One region of the Paraconexibacter sp. genome, then DNA from elsewhere that is predicted to be linked to it. Evidence: riboswitches for the same ligand, from Rfam matches in the RefSeq annotation. Region 1 holds a riboswitch; the other holds the start of a gene.
The links. A riboswitch is a leader RNA that binds a small molecule or an ion and turns the genes downstream of it on or off. The one in region 1 is predicted to bind cyclic di-AMP.
Positions count from the first base shown of each region.

Region 2: another riboswitch for cyclic di-AMP. It lies ahead of ACME2J_RS11695 (peptidoglycan-binding protein); the one in region 1 lies ahead of ACME2J_RS16325 (hypothetical protein).

Region 1 is NZ_JBLKKY010000052.1:17,713-24,694, reverse strand. Features, by position in the region: gene ACME2J_RS16335 (DNA polymerase III subunit alpha) at 1-1,240, shown strand, start outside; gene ACME2J_RS16330 (c-type cytochrome) at 1,358-1,858, shown strand; cyclic di-AMP (ydaO/yuaA leader) riboswitch at 2,085-2,232, shown strand; gene ACME2J_RS16325 (hypothetical protein) at 2,290-2,925, shown strand; gene ACME2J_RS16320 (carboxymuconolactone decarboxylase family protein) at 3,399-3,950, shown strand; gene ACME2J_RS16315 (winged helix-turn-helix transcriptional regulator) at 3,982-4,344, shown strand; gene ACME2J_RS16310 (glutamine synthetase family protein) at 4,422-5,759, shown strand; gene ACME2J_RS16305 (hypothetical protein) at 5,773-6,423, opposite strand; gene ACME2J_RS16300 (aldo/keto reductase) at 6,509-6,982, shown strand, end outside.
Region 2 is NZ_JBLKKY010000030.1:10,370-17,351, reverse strand. Features, by position in the region: gene ACME2J_RS11715 (NADH-quinone oxidoreductase subunit N) at 1-886, shown strand, start outside; gene ACME2J_RS11710 (DUF378 domain-containing protein) at 1,046-1,285, shown strand; gene ACME2J_RS11705 (MBOAT family O-acyltransferase) at 1,412-2,809, shown strand; gene ACME2J_RS11700 (DUF459 domain-containing protein) at 2,811-3,875, shown strand; gene ACME2J_RS11695 (peptidoglycan-binding protein) at 3,955-4,749, opposite strand; cyclic di-AMP (ydaO/yuaA leader) riboswitch at 4,748-4,911, opposite strand; gene ACME2J_RS11690 (hypothetical protein) at 4,981-5,382, opposite strand; gene ACME2J_RS11685 (DUF459 domain-containing protein) at 5,713-6,981, opposite strand.

The DNA of each region.
Region 1 (6,982 bases):
CGCGGAGCGGGTCTACGGGATGATCGTCGGGTTCTCGGGCTTCGGCTTCCCGAAGGCCCACGGCGCGGCCTTCGGGCTCCTCGCCTACCAGTCGACGTGGCTGCGGGTCCATCATCCGGCCGAGTTCCTCTCCGCGCTCCTCGACGAGCAGCCGATGGGCTTCTACCCGCCGGACGCGCTCGTCCACGAGGCGCAGCGGCGCGGCGTGCCGGTCCTCCCGCCGGACGTCAACGCGAGCGCGGTCGGGTGCACGGTCGTCGACGTCGCGACGCAGGAGGGGCCGGGGGAGAAGGCGGCGGTGCGGATCGGCCTGGGCTACGTCCTCGGCCTGCGGGAGGAGGAGGCGGAGGCGCTCGTGGCCGCGCGGCAGACGGCGGGCGCGTTCCGGTCGGTCGGCGATCTCTCGTCGCGCTCGGGGCTCGGGCGCGCCGCGCTCGAGCGGCTCGCGTGGTCGGGGGCGTGCGACGGGCTGCTCGCCGCCGAGGTCCCCTCCCAGGGGCACCGCCGTCGGGCGGCGCTCTGGCGGCTCGGGGTGGTCGCGCCCGGCCGGTCGCTCGGGTCCGGGGGCACGCAGCTCGCCCTGCCGCTCGACGCGCCGGCGGCGCCCGTGCTGCCGGGGCTCACGGCGTGGGACTCGATGATCGCCGACTACGCGACGACCGGGCTCACGACGGACGCGCATCCGATCGGCCTCCTGCGGGACGACCTCGCACGGCGCGGCGCGGTGCCGAGCGGTGCCCTCGGGAGGATGCGGCACGGGAGCCCGGTGAAGGTCGGGGGCCTCGTCGTCGCGCGCCAGCGCCCGGGGACCGCCTCGGGGATCGTCTTCATGCTCCTTGAGGACGAGGAGGGGACGGTCAACCTCGTCGTCCCGCCGCCGGTCTACGAGGAGCACCGCCTGACGGTCCGCACGGAGCCGCTCGTCGTCGCCGAGGGCCGGCTCGAGCGTCACCCCGCCGCGGGCGGCGGCATCAACGTGCTCGTGCGCCGGCTCGTGCCGCTCGAGGCGCCGGCGGACAGGCCGCTCGCCGAGGTGCGCGCCCTCGCGGAGTCCGCCGAGTTCTCGCCGCTCGACGAGCGCGAGCTCGAGCGGGCGCGGGCCGAGGCGGGGCGCGGGCGGCTCACGCTCGTCGGCGCCGAGGACGAGGAAGAGGCGCAGGCCCCGGCCGCGGCCGACGGCTCCGGGTTCCGCGCGGTCGCGCCACCCGTCATGAGCTTCGCGCAGGGCCGCCGGCGTTGAGCGCCCGGCCGGGGCGGCGGGACGAAGGGCCGGTCGCCCCGCGAGGGGGCGCGTCGCCGCTGCCGCCGGCGGGCCCTCCCTGCCGCCGTGCCGCGCCGACCGGTATGTTCCCCGCCGATGGTCGCCACCGCCGCTCTCGTCATCGCCTTCATCTCGATCGCTCTCGTCGTGTTCTTCGTCGCGATGAGCGGCGGTCCGCGCGCCGCGCGGCAGAAGGCGACGAGTCACAACCCCGTCGCGAACCGGATCAACGCGCTCGTCGTCACGGTCATCATCGTCGGCATCGGCGCCGCGATCCCGGGGATCGTCATGGCCGTCAACGCCGAGGACCGCTCTGCGGAGGCGCCGGGCGGCGTCGAGCTCACCGCCGCGCAGGAGGAGGGCCGCGAGATCTTCGCCGTCCAGTGCGCGTCGTGCCATCAGCTCGAGGCCTCGAACGCGGTCGGCCGCGTCGGCCCCGACCTCGACGAGCTGCGCCCGCCCGCCGAGCTCACGCTCGACGCGATCCTCAACGGCCGCGCGCGCGGCCAGGGTCAGATGCCGGCCGAGCTCGTCACCGGCGAGGAGGCCGAGAACGTCGCCTCCTACGTCGAGGCCGTCGCCGGCCGCGGCGACTGACGCTCCGCACCGAAGACGTCCGACGGGCCGGGCACACTGCTCGGCATCCGCTACGTCGTCCCCACACCGACGGCCGGGAACACGCCCCCGCAGACGGGGCCGTCAGGCATCGGCACGGGGCTGTCGCCATCCGCGGGTCCGGGGGCGACGGATGCAGGTTCGCGTGCAGGGCGACATAAGTTCGTCGCGTTTGCAGGGGTTTCCCTTCCTGCTACGATCCTCGCGTTCCGAGGACATGCCGAACCTCCTGCCGCACGTCGGCAGAAGGGCGGGGGACCCACTCCTTCTGGGGCGAAGCGCCGCATCCGCGGCGCCGCGCGACTCTCTCCGCGCGAGCCCGTCAGCTCACCCCGCAGGCGCCGTGAAGAGACCGGAGACCCGCGATGCCGACACACACCCCCTTCGTCGAAGAGCCGACGGACGCGCATGAGATGAGCCGTCCGCGGGTGATCGACGACTGGACCGCGGGCGACGAGCCCGACTTCGTCGTGCAGCCCCGTCGCAGGCGCGTGACAGGCTCGGCCGGCGCCGCCCGGTCGGCGGCCGCCCACCCCGGAACGCGCGGGAGCGGCGGCGACCGCGAGACGACCAGCCGCACGATCGTCCTCGAGGGCGATGTCGGCGAACGCCGGCGCGTCGACTCCTGGCTCGATGACGATCTCGACGTGCTCGCGACGCCGCGCGACCGCACCCCGGCGACGGAGGGCGCGGCGATGGACGCGCCCGACCTCGCGCCGGACGTCTCGATCGTCCCGGTGGTCGAGGTCGACGAGCCGGTCCTCGCCGAGGAGGACCTCCCGGCCCGCTCGCGTCGCGACGTCGCCGTCGAGACGCCGGGTCCGGAGGGGCGGCGCACGGTGGCGATCACCGGGAGGCCCGGCGTCCTCGCCGATGCCCCGCGTCTCCGCGAGATCGAGCGCCGCCGGCCGTCGCGGACGCCGAGCGAGCGGGTCGGGTCGCGTCCCGACCGCATCGCCATGTGGGCCGTCGCGTTCAGCTTCGCGCTCATCCTCATCGCGGCCGCGAGCGCGAAGGCGCACGCCGCGGTCGTCGCCGCGCCGCTCTAGTCAGCGGCGGGCGCGGGTCGAGCCGGCGGCCGCGGCCTCGGCGGACGAGGCGCTCGGGCTCGTGACGCCTTCGCCCGGCGCTCCCGCGAGGGCCGCTGCGGCCCCCTTCGCACGGTGCCGCCCCGCGAGCGCCGTCGCGACGCCTTCGCCCGGTGCGGGCAGGGGGCGTTTGCCGGCGCGCCTGCACGGGCACGGTCGCGGTGTGGACCCCACGTCGCCTCCGATCGACGATTCCGGTCGCCCGGCTCGGCCGCGGCGCCTCCGAGGGGTCCACGGAGTGACCCACGGGGCGGGTCCCGCGCGTAGTACGCGACGAGGTCAACCCCCTTGCGATCCGCGCGACGCCCCCGTACACTTACGACACGTAAGCAACTTCATTAAGTGAAGTTAAAGACGTGCGGACGGACCTCATCTCGGCCGCCCACCCCGACACACCAGCCTCTTCCCCAAAAGGCACGCACATGAAGACAGCGATGAGCAGGTTCCAGATCCACGACGACCTCACGGCCCCCGAAGGGTCCATCCCGATCCTTCGCGGTGCGCTGTCGACGGCCGGCCAGCTGCCGAACTTCCTCGGCGTCCTCGCCGGCTCGCCCGCGGCGCTGCGCGCCTACGCGCGGTTCCGGCAGGAGCTCCGTCACGGCGACCTCCCGGCCGGCACCCTCGAGCGCCTCGCGCTCGCCGTCGCCGAGCACTACGGCTCGCAGCCGGGCATCGCCATGCACAGCCGCACCGCCCGCCAGGCGGGCCTCGGGCTCGACGAGGTCGCCAAGGCCCGCGAGTGGGACTCCGGCGACGAGCACCAGGCGACGCTCCTGCGCTACGTCCGCGCGCTCGTCGAGGAGCGTCAGCGCCCGCCCATGCACCTCCACGAGGAGGCGCGCGAGAGCGGCTGGACCGACGAGCAGCTCCTCGAGGCGATCGCGTTCGTCGCGATGGAGTCGTTCACCGCGATGATCAACGTCGCCGGTGACGTCCCCGTCGACGGCTCGACGGAAGACACTCGCCAGCTCCGCGCCGCGTAGGCGCGGGGCCGGGCCGACCGGCAGCGGCGCGATGGCGACCGACGCGACGCGACGCGGGGCCCCGGACGATCCCGGTGGCCCCGCCTGCTGCCCCCTGTACCACGAGGCGATCGAGTTCATCGGCCGCCGCTGGACCGGCGCGATCGTCGCCGTCCTCCTCGAGGGCGGGTCGATGCGCTTCACCGAGATCGGCCAGGGGATCCCGGCGGTCTCCGATCGCCTCCTCTCCGAGCGACTGCGGGAGCTCGAGGAGCGCGGGCTCGTCCGCCGCGACGTCACCGCAGGTCCGCCCGTCCAGGTGCTCTACGAGCTCACGGCCATCGGCCGGGACCTCGGGCCGGTGATCGGCGAGCTGCGGTCCTGGGCCGGCCGCTGGCTCGACCAGCGGTCCTGACGAGCTCGACCGGCCGTCGATCGAAGGTCGGCTAGGGTTCGCGGCGCCCGCCCGCGAGCACCCAAGGAGACCTCACGGTGGCCGACAAGCCGACCAGCGCGCAGGACGTGAAGGCGATCGTGGAGGAGCGGAGCATCCGCTTCATCCGCCTCTGGTTCACCGACGTCCTCGGCCAGCTGAAGTCGTTCTCGATCAACTCCGAGGAGCTCGACGACGCCTTCGAGGGCGGCATGGGCTTCGACGGCTCCTCGATCACCGGGTTCAACGCGATCGAGGAGTCCGACATGATCGCCATGCCGGACGCCTCGACCTTCTCGGTCCTCCCCTGGCGGCCGGAGGACCAGGGCGTCGCGCGCATGTTCTGCGACGTCCTCACGCCGGAGCGCACGCCCTACGAGGGCGATCCCCGCCACGTGCTGCGCCGCGCGATCGAGCGCGCGCGCTCGATGGGCTTCGACACCTTCAACGTCGGGCCGGAGCTCGAGTACTTCCTCTTCCGCGACAAGAGCGGGACCGAGGTCCTCGACGAGGGCGGCTACTTCGACCTCACGACCCTCGACGCGGGCTCCGACGTGCGCCGCGAGACCGTGCTCGCCCTCGAGCAGCTCGGGATCCAGGTCGAGTACTCCCACCACGAGGTCGGTCCGTCCCAGCACGAGATCGACATGCGGTACGCCGACGCGCTCAAGATGGCGGACGACTGCATGACGTACCGCATCACGGTGAAGGAGTACGCGATGAAGTACGGGTGGCACGCGACGTTCATGCCGAAGCCCCTCTTCGGCGAGAACGGCTCCGGCATGCACACCCACATGTCGCTCTTCTCCGGGGGCCGCAACGCGTTCTTCGACGCCGACGACACCTACTTCCTCTCCGACGTCGGCAAGGCGTTCATCGCCGGCCAGCTCCGGCACGCCCGCGAGCTGAGCGCGATCTTCGCCCAGTGGGTCAACAGCTACAAGCGGCTCGTCCCGGGCTACGAGGCGCCGGTGTACGTCGCCTGGTCGCGGCGCAACCGCTCGGCGCTCGTGCGGGTCCCGCTCTACCACCCCGGCAAGGAGCAGGCGACGCGCATGGAGCTCCGCTGCCCCGACCCGGCCTGCAACCCCTACCTGACGTTCGCCGTCCTGCTCCAGGCGGGCCTCGAGGGGATCGAGAAGGGCTACGAGCTCCCCGAGCCGATGGAGAAGAACCTCTACCACCTGTCGCCGGACGACCGGCGCCGGCTCGGGATCGAGCAGCTCCCCGAGACGCTCGGCGAGGCGGTCGAGCTCGCCTCGGAGTCCGAGCTCGTGCTGCGCACGCTCGGCGAGCACATGTTCAACCGCTTCATCGAGATCAAGCGGCAGGAGTGGGAGGACTACCGCGTCCAGGTGACGCAGTGGGAGCTCGACCGCTACCTGCCGGTCCTGTAGGCGCAGCCCGCGGTCAGCGGCGCAGCACGCGGAGGCCCGTCCGGTACTGGGGACGCGTCTTCGAGCTGTAGCGCTTGCGGCTGTCGACGGCGAACTGGTAGGTGCCCGGCCGGATCCGCGAGGAGCGCAGGCCGGGAAGCCGCCGCTGCAGCACGGAGAGCCGGCCGCAGCTGCGGTCGGCGCGCCCCATGCGCACCGTCTTGATCGTCCGTCCACCGCGGCGGACGTGGACGTAGATGCTCTTGCCGCGGTCGAACCCCGAGAAGCGCCAGCGCGTCCGGCCCGTCGGACTGCCCTTCGTCGAGCCGACGGTGGCGAGGAGGTTGACGACCCGGATGCGGGTCGTGGCGACGCGGCGGCCGTCGACCGAGGCCGAGAGCGTGAAGCGCGTCGGGCGGGTGGTCTTGCGCAGGACGACGGGCGCGGGCGCGTCGGGGGAGCGGAAGGCGCCGTCCGATCCCACGAGACCGGTGCCGGTGAGCCCGGTCGTCGTGACCGTCCAGCTCGTGCCCGGCGTGAAGCCGCGCCCCGACACCTCCATCGGAGCGCGCTCGTTGTAGCAGGAGCGGTCCGTGTCGATCGACGCGGCGGACGCCGGCGCCGCGGCGGTGGCGAGACCGGCGCTCGCGAGCAGGGCGATCGTGCGCGGGGGGAACAGGGCCATCGGACCGGAGATCGGACGACGGCCGCGCATCCTCAGCAACATGGCGCGTCGCCGCTCGATTCTCGACGCCCGATACGGTCGTCGGATGACGACCGCGACCTCATCCGGAACGTTCAGCCTCGGCGGCACGCGGGAGGTGACGCGCCTGGGCTTCGGGGCGATGCGCATCACCGGCGACGGCGTGTGGGGCGAGCCGCCGGACCGCGAGACCGCGCGCCAGGTCGTGCGCCGCGCGGTCGAGCTCGGCGTCGACTTCATCGACACGGCCGACTCCTACGGCCCGTTCGTGAGCGAGGAGATCATCCGCGAGGCGATCCACGACGGATCCGGCTACGGGGACGTCCTCGTCGCGACGAAGGGCGGGCTCGTGCGGACGGGGCCCGCGCAGTGGCACCCCGTCGGGAGGCCCGAGTACCTGCGTCAGTGCGTCGAGATGAGCCTCCGCCGCCTCGGCGTCGACGTCATCGACCTCTGGCAGCTCCACCGCGTCGACGCGAAGGTCCCGCGTGAGGAGCAGTTCGGGCTCTTGCGCGATCTCGTCGACGAGGGCAAGGTCCGT
Region 2 (6,982 bases), on a different contig from region 1:
CTGCGCCATCGGGCTCGGCTTCAAGGCGTCCGTCGCCCCGTTCCACCAGTGGACGCCCGACGTCTACGAGGGCGCGCCGACCGCGGTCACCGCGTTCATGGCCGTCGCGACGAAGGCCGCCGCGTTCGGCGCCTTCATCCGCCTCTTCGACGTCGCGCTCGTCGGCGCGAGCCTCACGTGGGCGCCCGCCCTCGCCGCCCTCGCCACGGTGACGATCATCGTCGGCAACGTCGGCGCGCTCGGCCAGTCGTCGCTGAAGCGCCTCCTCGCCTACTCGTCGGTCGCGCAGGCGGGCTACATGCTCGCGGGCGTCGTCGTCGCGACGCAGCTCGGCGTGCGCGCGACGGTGTTCTACCTCGCGGTCTACCTCGTCATGAACCTCGCCGCCTTCGCCGTCATCGTCGCGCGAGAGCGCGAGACCGGCTTCGGGGACGACATCGCCGCGGTCCAGGGCCTCGGGCGGGAGCGCCCGCTGCTCGCGTGGCCGCTCACCCTCGCGATGCTCGGTCTCGCGGGCATCCCGGCGACCGCCGGCTTCATCGGCAAGTTCTACTTGATCGACGCGGCCGTGGACGGGGACTACGCCTGGCTGGGCATCGTCATCGTCGTCGGCTCGATGATCTCGCTCGCGTACTACCTGAAGGTCGTCGCGGCGATGTGGATGGAGCCCGCCCCGGCGACGTCGGGGACGACCGGCGGCCCGGTCCCCGCGCTCGCGGGCGGCTCCGACGAGGCCTCCGCGGAGTTCCGGCCCGGCGCCGAGCGCCACTGGGAGGTCGCGCTCGTCGCGGTGCTCGCCGGTGCGGCGACGCTCGTGCTCGGCGTCGTCCCCCAGCCGCTGTTCGAGTTCGTCTCGGACGCCGGCAAGGGCCTCGGCCTCTTCTAGCGCCGCGCCGTTCTCGCGCGGCGCGGCATCGCGTCGCTCTGCGACAGGATCCTGCGACTCGCGGGGCGTTCGAACATCCGTCGAGCGCCCGTCACCGCGGTTCTCCTGCGGCGTATCTCGTGTGGAATGTCACGAACCCTTGAAGGAGGGTGAGAAGTGATGAAGTCCATGGAGAGGTTGGAGCCTCTCTGGCTCCTGCTCGTCGTGATCGGCGGCCTCAACTGGGCGATGATCGGTCTCTTCGAGACGAACGTCCTCGCCGACGTGTTCGGCACGGGGACGTTCACCGACGTCGTCTACACGGTCGTCGGCTTCGCGGCGCTCATGCTCGTGCCGCGCCTGCTGCAGGCGATGCACATCCACATGCCGGGGCACCGCCCGGCCCACGGCGCCCGGTAGGCGCCCCGTCCGCGCGCGCCGGACGTCCCCGGACGGCCGGCGCGACGCGAGCCCGCGGTGACGACCGGCGTCCGGCGCGACGCCGCTCGCTAGCCTCTCGCGCGTCCGGGACGGCCGGGCCCGCGCATGATCTTCCCCACGATCGAGTTCTGCCTCTTCTTCCTCGTCGTGCTCCCCGGCTCGTGGGCGCTCATGCGGCGCCCCGGAGGATGGAAGACGTTCCTCCTCGTCGCGAGCTACTTCTTCTACGCGTCGGCGGACTGGAAGTTCGCGTTCCTGCTCGGCGGCGTGTCGGTCGGCAACTACGTCTTCGCCCGGCTCATCACGGCGACGGACGACGAGCGGCGCAAGACCCGGCTGCTCACCGCCGCGGTGACGCTCGATCTCCTGCAGCTCGGCGTCTTCAAGTACTACGGATTCTTCGTCGAGGACATCAACGGCCTCCTCGACGGGGTGGGGCTCGGGCTGCCGCTCCCGGTCGCGACGATCGCGCTGCCCGTCGGCGTGAGCTTCTTCACGTTCCAGGCGATCTCGTACGTCGTCGACGTCCGCCGCGGGACGGTCGAGCCGGCGCCGCTGCTCGACACGCTGCTCTACATCAGCTTCTTCCCGCAGCTCGTCGCCGGGCCGATCGTCCGCGCCCACGAGTTCCTCCCGCAGCTCAAGCAGCCGCGCGACCCCATGAACGTGAAGGTGGGGGCCGGGATCCTCCTCATCGTCACCGGGCTCGTGAAGAAGGTCGTCCTCGCCGACTACCTCGCCCGCGAGGTCGTCGACCCGGTCTACGCGGTGCCGGAGGCGTACTCGTCCGCCGACGTGCTCCTGGCGACGTGGGGGTTCGCCGCGCAGATCTACTGCGACTTCTCCGGCTACACCGACATCGCGATCGGCGTGGCGCTCCTCATGGGCCTCACGTTCCCGCGGAACTTCGACAAGCCCTTCCGCGCGGCGTCGAACCAGGAGTTCTGGCGGCGCTGGCACATGACGCTGTCGCGGTTCCTGCGCGACTACCTCTACATCGGGCTCGGCGGCAACCGGCACGGCCGTCTGCGGGCCTCCCGCAACCTCTTCCTCACGATGCTCCTCGGCGGCCTCTGGCACGGCGCCGCGTGGGGGTTCCTCCTCTGGGGGGCCCTGCAGGGCGGGTGGCTCGTCGTCGAGCGCGAGCTGCGCGACCGGACCTCATGGCGGCCGCCGACGTGGTTCTCGGTGTTCCTCATCTTCAACTTCTTCGCGTTCTCGCTCATCCCGTTCCGGGCCCCGGACCTCGACGTCGCCTGGGCGCTCGTGCAGCAGTTCGGCGAGTCGGGGGCCGCGACGCTGTGGACTCCGGCGGCGACGATCATGCTCGCCGTCGTCCTCGTGAGCCACTGGCTCCCGGAGCGCCCGGTCGAGGTTCTCCGCGCCCGCGTCGAGGCTCTCCCGCCCTACGCGCTCGGCGGCGGCCTCGCCGTCTCGATCATGCTCGCCGCTGCGACGATCCCGTCCCAGGGCGTGCCACCCTTCGTCTACTTCCAGTTCTGAGATGCCCGTGGACCTCCCGACGACGACACCGCCCGAGTCGCCCCATCGCACGACGCCCAACGATCCGTCGCGGCCTGCGCGCCGCCTCACCGCGAGGGACGGCATCGTCGCCGTGCTCATCGCGGCGGTCCTCCTCGTCGTCCTCGACGGCGACGGGATCCGCCGGACCGGGGAGAAGATGGACGAGGGCCTCGGGCGCTCGGTCGTCCTCGCGGTCGGGCACCCGGCGGGCTGGGTGGCCGACCAGCTCCCGTTCGCCTCGGCGGCCGACCAGGTGACCGGGTGGTTCGCCACCGACGAGGACCTCGGCTCCGACGACGGCGAGTTCAGCACCGCCGCGACCGGGCCGGCCGACGGCGGCGGGGCGCAGGAGGGCGCGATCACGCGGGTGAGCCCGTCGGAGTTCGGCGGCGGCGCCGGCGCGGCCGCCCCGGCGGGCGAGCGGCGGCCGCTCGGGACGCTCCTCGTCACCGGCGACTCGATGGTGCAGCCGATGGACTCCTCGCTCGCGCGCGAGCTCACCGAGGAGGGCGTCCGGACGATCCGCGACGCGAAGATCGGGACCGGCATCTCGAAGACGGACCTCCTCGACTGGGGCCGCTTCTCCCAGCAGCAGGCCGCCGAGCACCGCGCGGACGCGGTCGTCGTCTTCCTCGGGGCCAACGAGGGATTCCCGATGCCGACGCCCGGTGCGGGAACGGTCGAGTGCTGCGGCCCGGAGTGGGCGGCGGAGTACGCGACGCGCGTGCGCTCGATGATGGCCGCCTACCGCCGTGGCGGCGAGGCGACGGTCTACTGGACGCTGCTTCCGGCCGCTCGAGATGGCGACCGCACCGAGATCATCGAGACGGTGAACGAGGCGATCCGCGTCGCCGCGGCGCCGTTCGGCGAGGACGTGCGGCTTCTCGACGTCCCCTCCGTCTTCACGCCGCGCGGCGCCTACCGGGATGCGATCGACGGCGAGATCGTCCGTGACGCCGACGGCATCCACCTCAACGGACGCGGCGCCGACATCGCGGCCGACCTCGTGCTGCGGGAGCTGGCCGAGACCTACGACTGGGGCTGAGCGCAGCCCTCGACCCCGTCCGACCTGACGAAACTCACGCTGGGCGTGAGTTTCGTCGATCGGGGGTGGTCGCTCTGGCCTACAGGCCCTTCGGGTGGCGGGCGATGAAGCCGTCCGAGGAGCGCTTCTCCTCGCGCCAGCGCGGGCCCTCCTCGCCGCGGCCGGACGTGTCGAAGCGCAGGCCCGCGATGACGACGTAGGCGTGGCTGCTGCGCGTGTGGATCGTGATCCACTCGCCCTCGCCGGACGACCCGAAGGACTTGAAGCCCGTCGAGTTGCGCGGCACCTCGAGGAGGCCGGCGTGGTGCAGCGCGTAGGAGATCGCGCCGGAGCAGTCGTAGCCGTCGTCCTCGATCTCCCCGTGGCCGCCGCCGTAGCGGTAGGGCTTGTCGGTGATGCGGTTCGCGGCGGCGATCGCGTCCTTCACCGGCTGTGGGGCGGCTGCCGGCGCGAGCGCCGTGCGCCCGTCGGGCCCGATGACGGCCTCCGGGCCGGGGGTGAGCTGCAGCGGCGCGTCGACGGCGCGCGGCTCGGACGCCTCGCGTGCCCGTGCGCGCCGGATCCTCTTGCCCATCCCCTTCGCCTGCGCGCGCGAGACGCGCCCGTCGGTCTTCAGCTCCTCGCGCCGCTCGTACCGGCGGACGCGCCGGAGGGTCGCCGGGCCGTACTCGCCGTCGACCTTCGTCTCGATGCCGAGCTCGGTGAGCCAGCGCTGCAGCGTGCGGACGTCGGAGCCGCTGTGGCCCTTGCGCAGGGTGCGGTCGCCGAAGTCCCGCGCCTCGGCCGGCGCGGCGGGGATGAGAGCGGCGGCGGCGAGCACGCATCCGAGCGCGCCGATCCCCCGCCGGGGGCGTGTCTTCGTGTTCACGTTCACCTCGCGTTCCTCGTGCCTGCGGGGTGAGCTGTCGGGCTCGCGCTGGAACGTGCGCTACGCCGGAGCTGTCGCCGGCGATTCGCCCCTGACGCGCCGAGGCGCGCCGTCGGGTCCCCCGCCCGCCGCCGATGTGCGTCGGCGGCGGCTCGGCCTGGTTATGACGTCACCCGCTGTGAACACGGCCGGCCGCCGAAGTTGCGGCGGCCGGCTGGGGATTCGACGTCGGTGCGGCTACGTGAACTGCGTGTAGCGGTGCATGATGTAGCCGTACTTGCCCTTGCGGCAGCTGACGGTGGCGTCGAACTGCGTGTCGATCTCGTTGCGACGCCGCTCCTTGCACTTGTAGCCGCGGACGCGCTTGTTGCACTTCCCGTCGGCACCGCCGTTCGCGCGGCGGCACTTGTACCAGGACTTCACGACGCGCTCGCCGTTCCGGCACGAGGTGCCGCGGACCCGCAGCTTCGTGACGTACGTCGGTCCGAGCTCGCGCTCCTCGTCCTCGATGTCGCACGTGCGGACCTTCGGCTTCTTCGCGGCGGCCGGGTCGGGCGTCGCGACAGCGAGGAGCAGCACGCCGGCGAGGGCGAGGAGGATGAGGCGCACGGCGGACGTGCGCGGATGGGTGATGCTCATGGCGGGTGATCCTCTCAGGTCGCACGCGCGCCTGTCGCACATCTCGGTCCGCTCCCCGGTCCGACGGGACGGGCGGGCCGGCGCCCGCGGGGAGAGGGCGCCCGAGGCCGGGGTACGAATCGAACGCGCGTTGATTTCGCCCCCCATATGGGAGCGAATCGAACGCGCGTTGATTTCGCCCCCTATACGGGAGCGAATCGAACGCGCGTTGATTTCGCCCCCGGCCCCCCAGTCCCCGGCCCCGGCCGCCGCCCGGCCCCGCCCCCGCGGCTGCGGCGCCGTGGCCGCACGCGGAGCCTGCGAGACGCCCGGCCCGGCGAGGACCTTCGCTCAGTCGCCGGAGCCGCCGCCGACCGTCTTCTCGGCGTCGGCGAAGACACCGGCGGCGATCCGCTCGCCGGCGACCGAGAGGTGGAGCCCGTCGGCGTCGCGGACGTCGACGCCCTCGATGCGCTCGACGTAGCGTCCAGAGTCGCTGAACGCGCGGTCGAGCCGCACGAGCTCGACCTCGGGCTCGCGGCGCGCGAGCTCGACGATCGCGGCGTTGACGGCGCCGATCGCGGCGGCGTAGCGAGGGTCGCGCGGGGGCGGGATCGTCGCCCACAGGATCCGGCCGCGGCCGTCGCGCGCCCAGGTGCGCGCCATCGAGCGGATCCGCCGGAGGTACTCCCGCACCCAGTCACCGGTGCAGCACGGCGCCTCGCCACCGCTCGGGCGCGGCATCGCGAAGCGGTCGTTCGCGCCGAGGAACACCATCGTGACCGAGGGGCTGTGGCGCCGGACCTGGCTGCGCGCGTGGCGGCGCCAGTCGAAGTCGCCGGGCTTGCTCACGCCCGAGGCGGGCCGCGTGTCGGAGATCACGCGGTAGCGCGAGCGCAGCCGGTCGGCGACGAAGGAGTCGATGCCCTGGATCATCGAGTCGCCCGTGAGGAGGAGCGTCGGCTTGCTCTTCCGCGGCGCGGTGCGGCCGACGCCCGTCTGCGTGCGGACGTGGTGACGGCCGAGCCGCGCGTCGATGTCGATGAGGCCGGTCCGCCGGCTCACCCGGCGCGTCGAGGTGACCGACGAGGTCCCCGCGGGGATCGCGAAGGTCCGGCAGCGCTTCTCGCGGCCCTTGCGGCGCACGCACAGATCGACGTCGATGCCGCCGAGGCCCCAGCGGTCGCGGATCGTCGTCTTCATCGTGCCCCCGCGCGAGATCCGCCGCGGCGCGGTGACGAGGAGACGGTCGCGGCAGCTCGGGGTCCGGACGGTCGTGCCCGCCTCGACGATCGTCCCGGCGGGGGTGGCGGCGGAGCCGACGAAGGTCCGCTCGAGGCGGTCGCAGCTCCACGTCGCCGCGCGCAGCAGCTCGGCGGCGCCGTCCACCCCGCCCGCGGGGTTGCGAGCGACGTCGCGGCCGAGCGTGACCCGGGCGCCGCTCGGGAGGACCTCGGAGAAGACGACCTGCGAGCCGTTCGGCGCGAGCATCGCGAGGTCGACGGCGCTGCGGTCGACGTTGGCCCCAAGGAGCGGCCCGGCGGCGGATGCGGTCGGCGCCGCGCCGGAGAGGAGAGCCGCCGCGGTGATCAGGATCGCGCTGACGGACCGGCCCCGCACC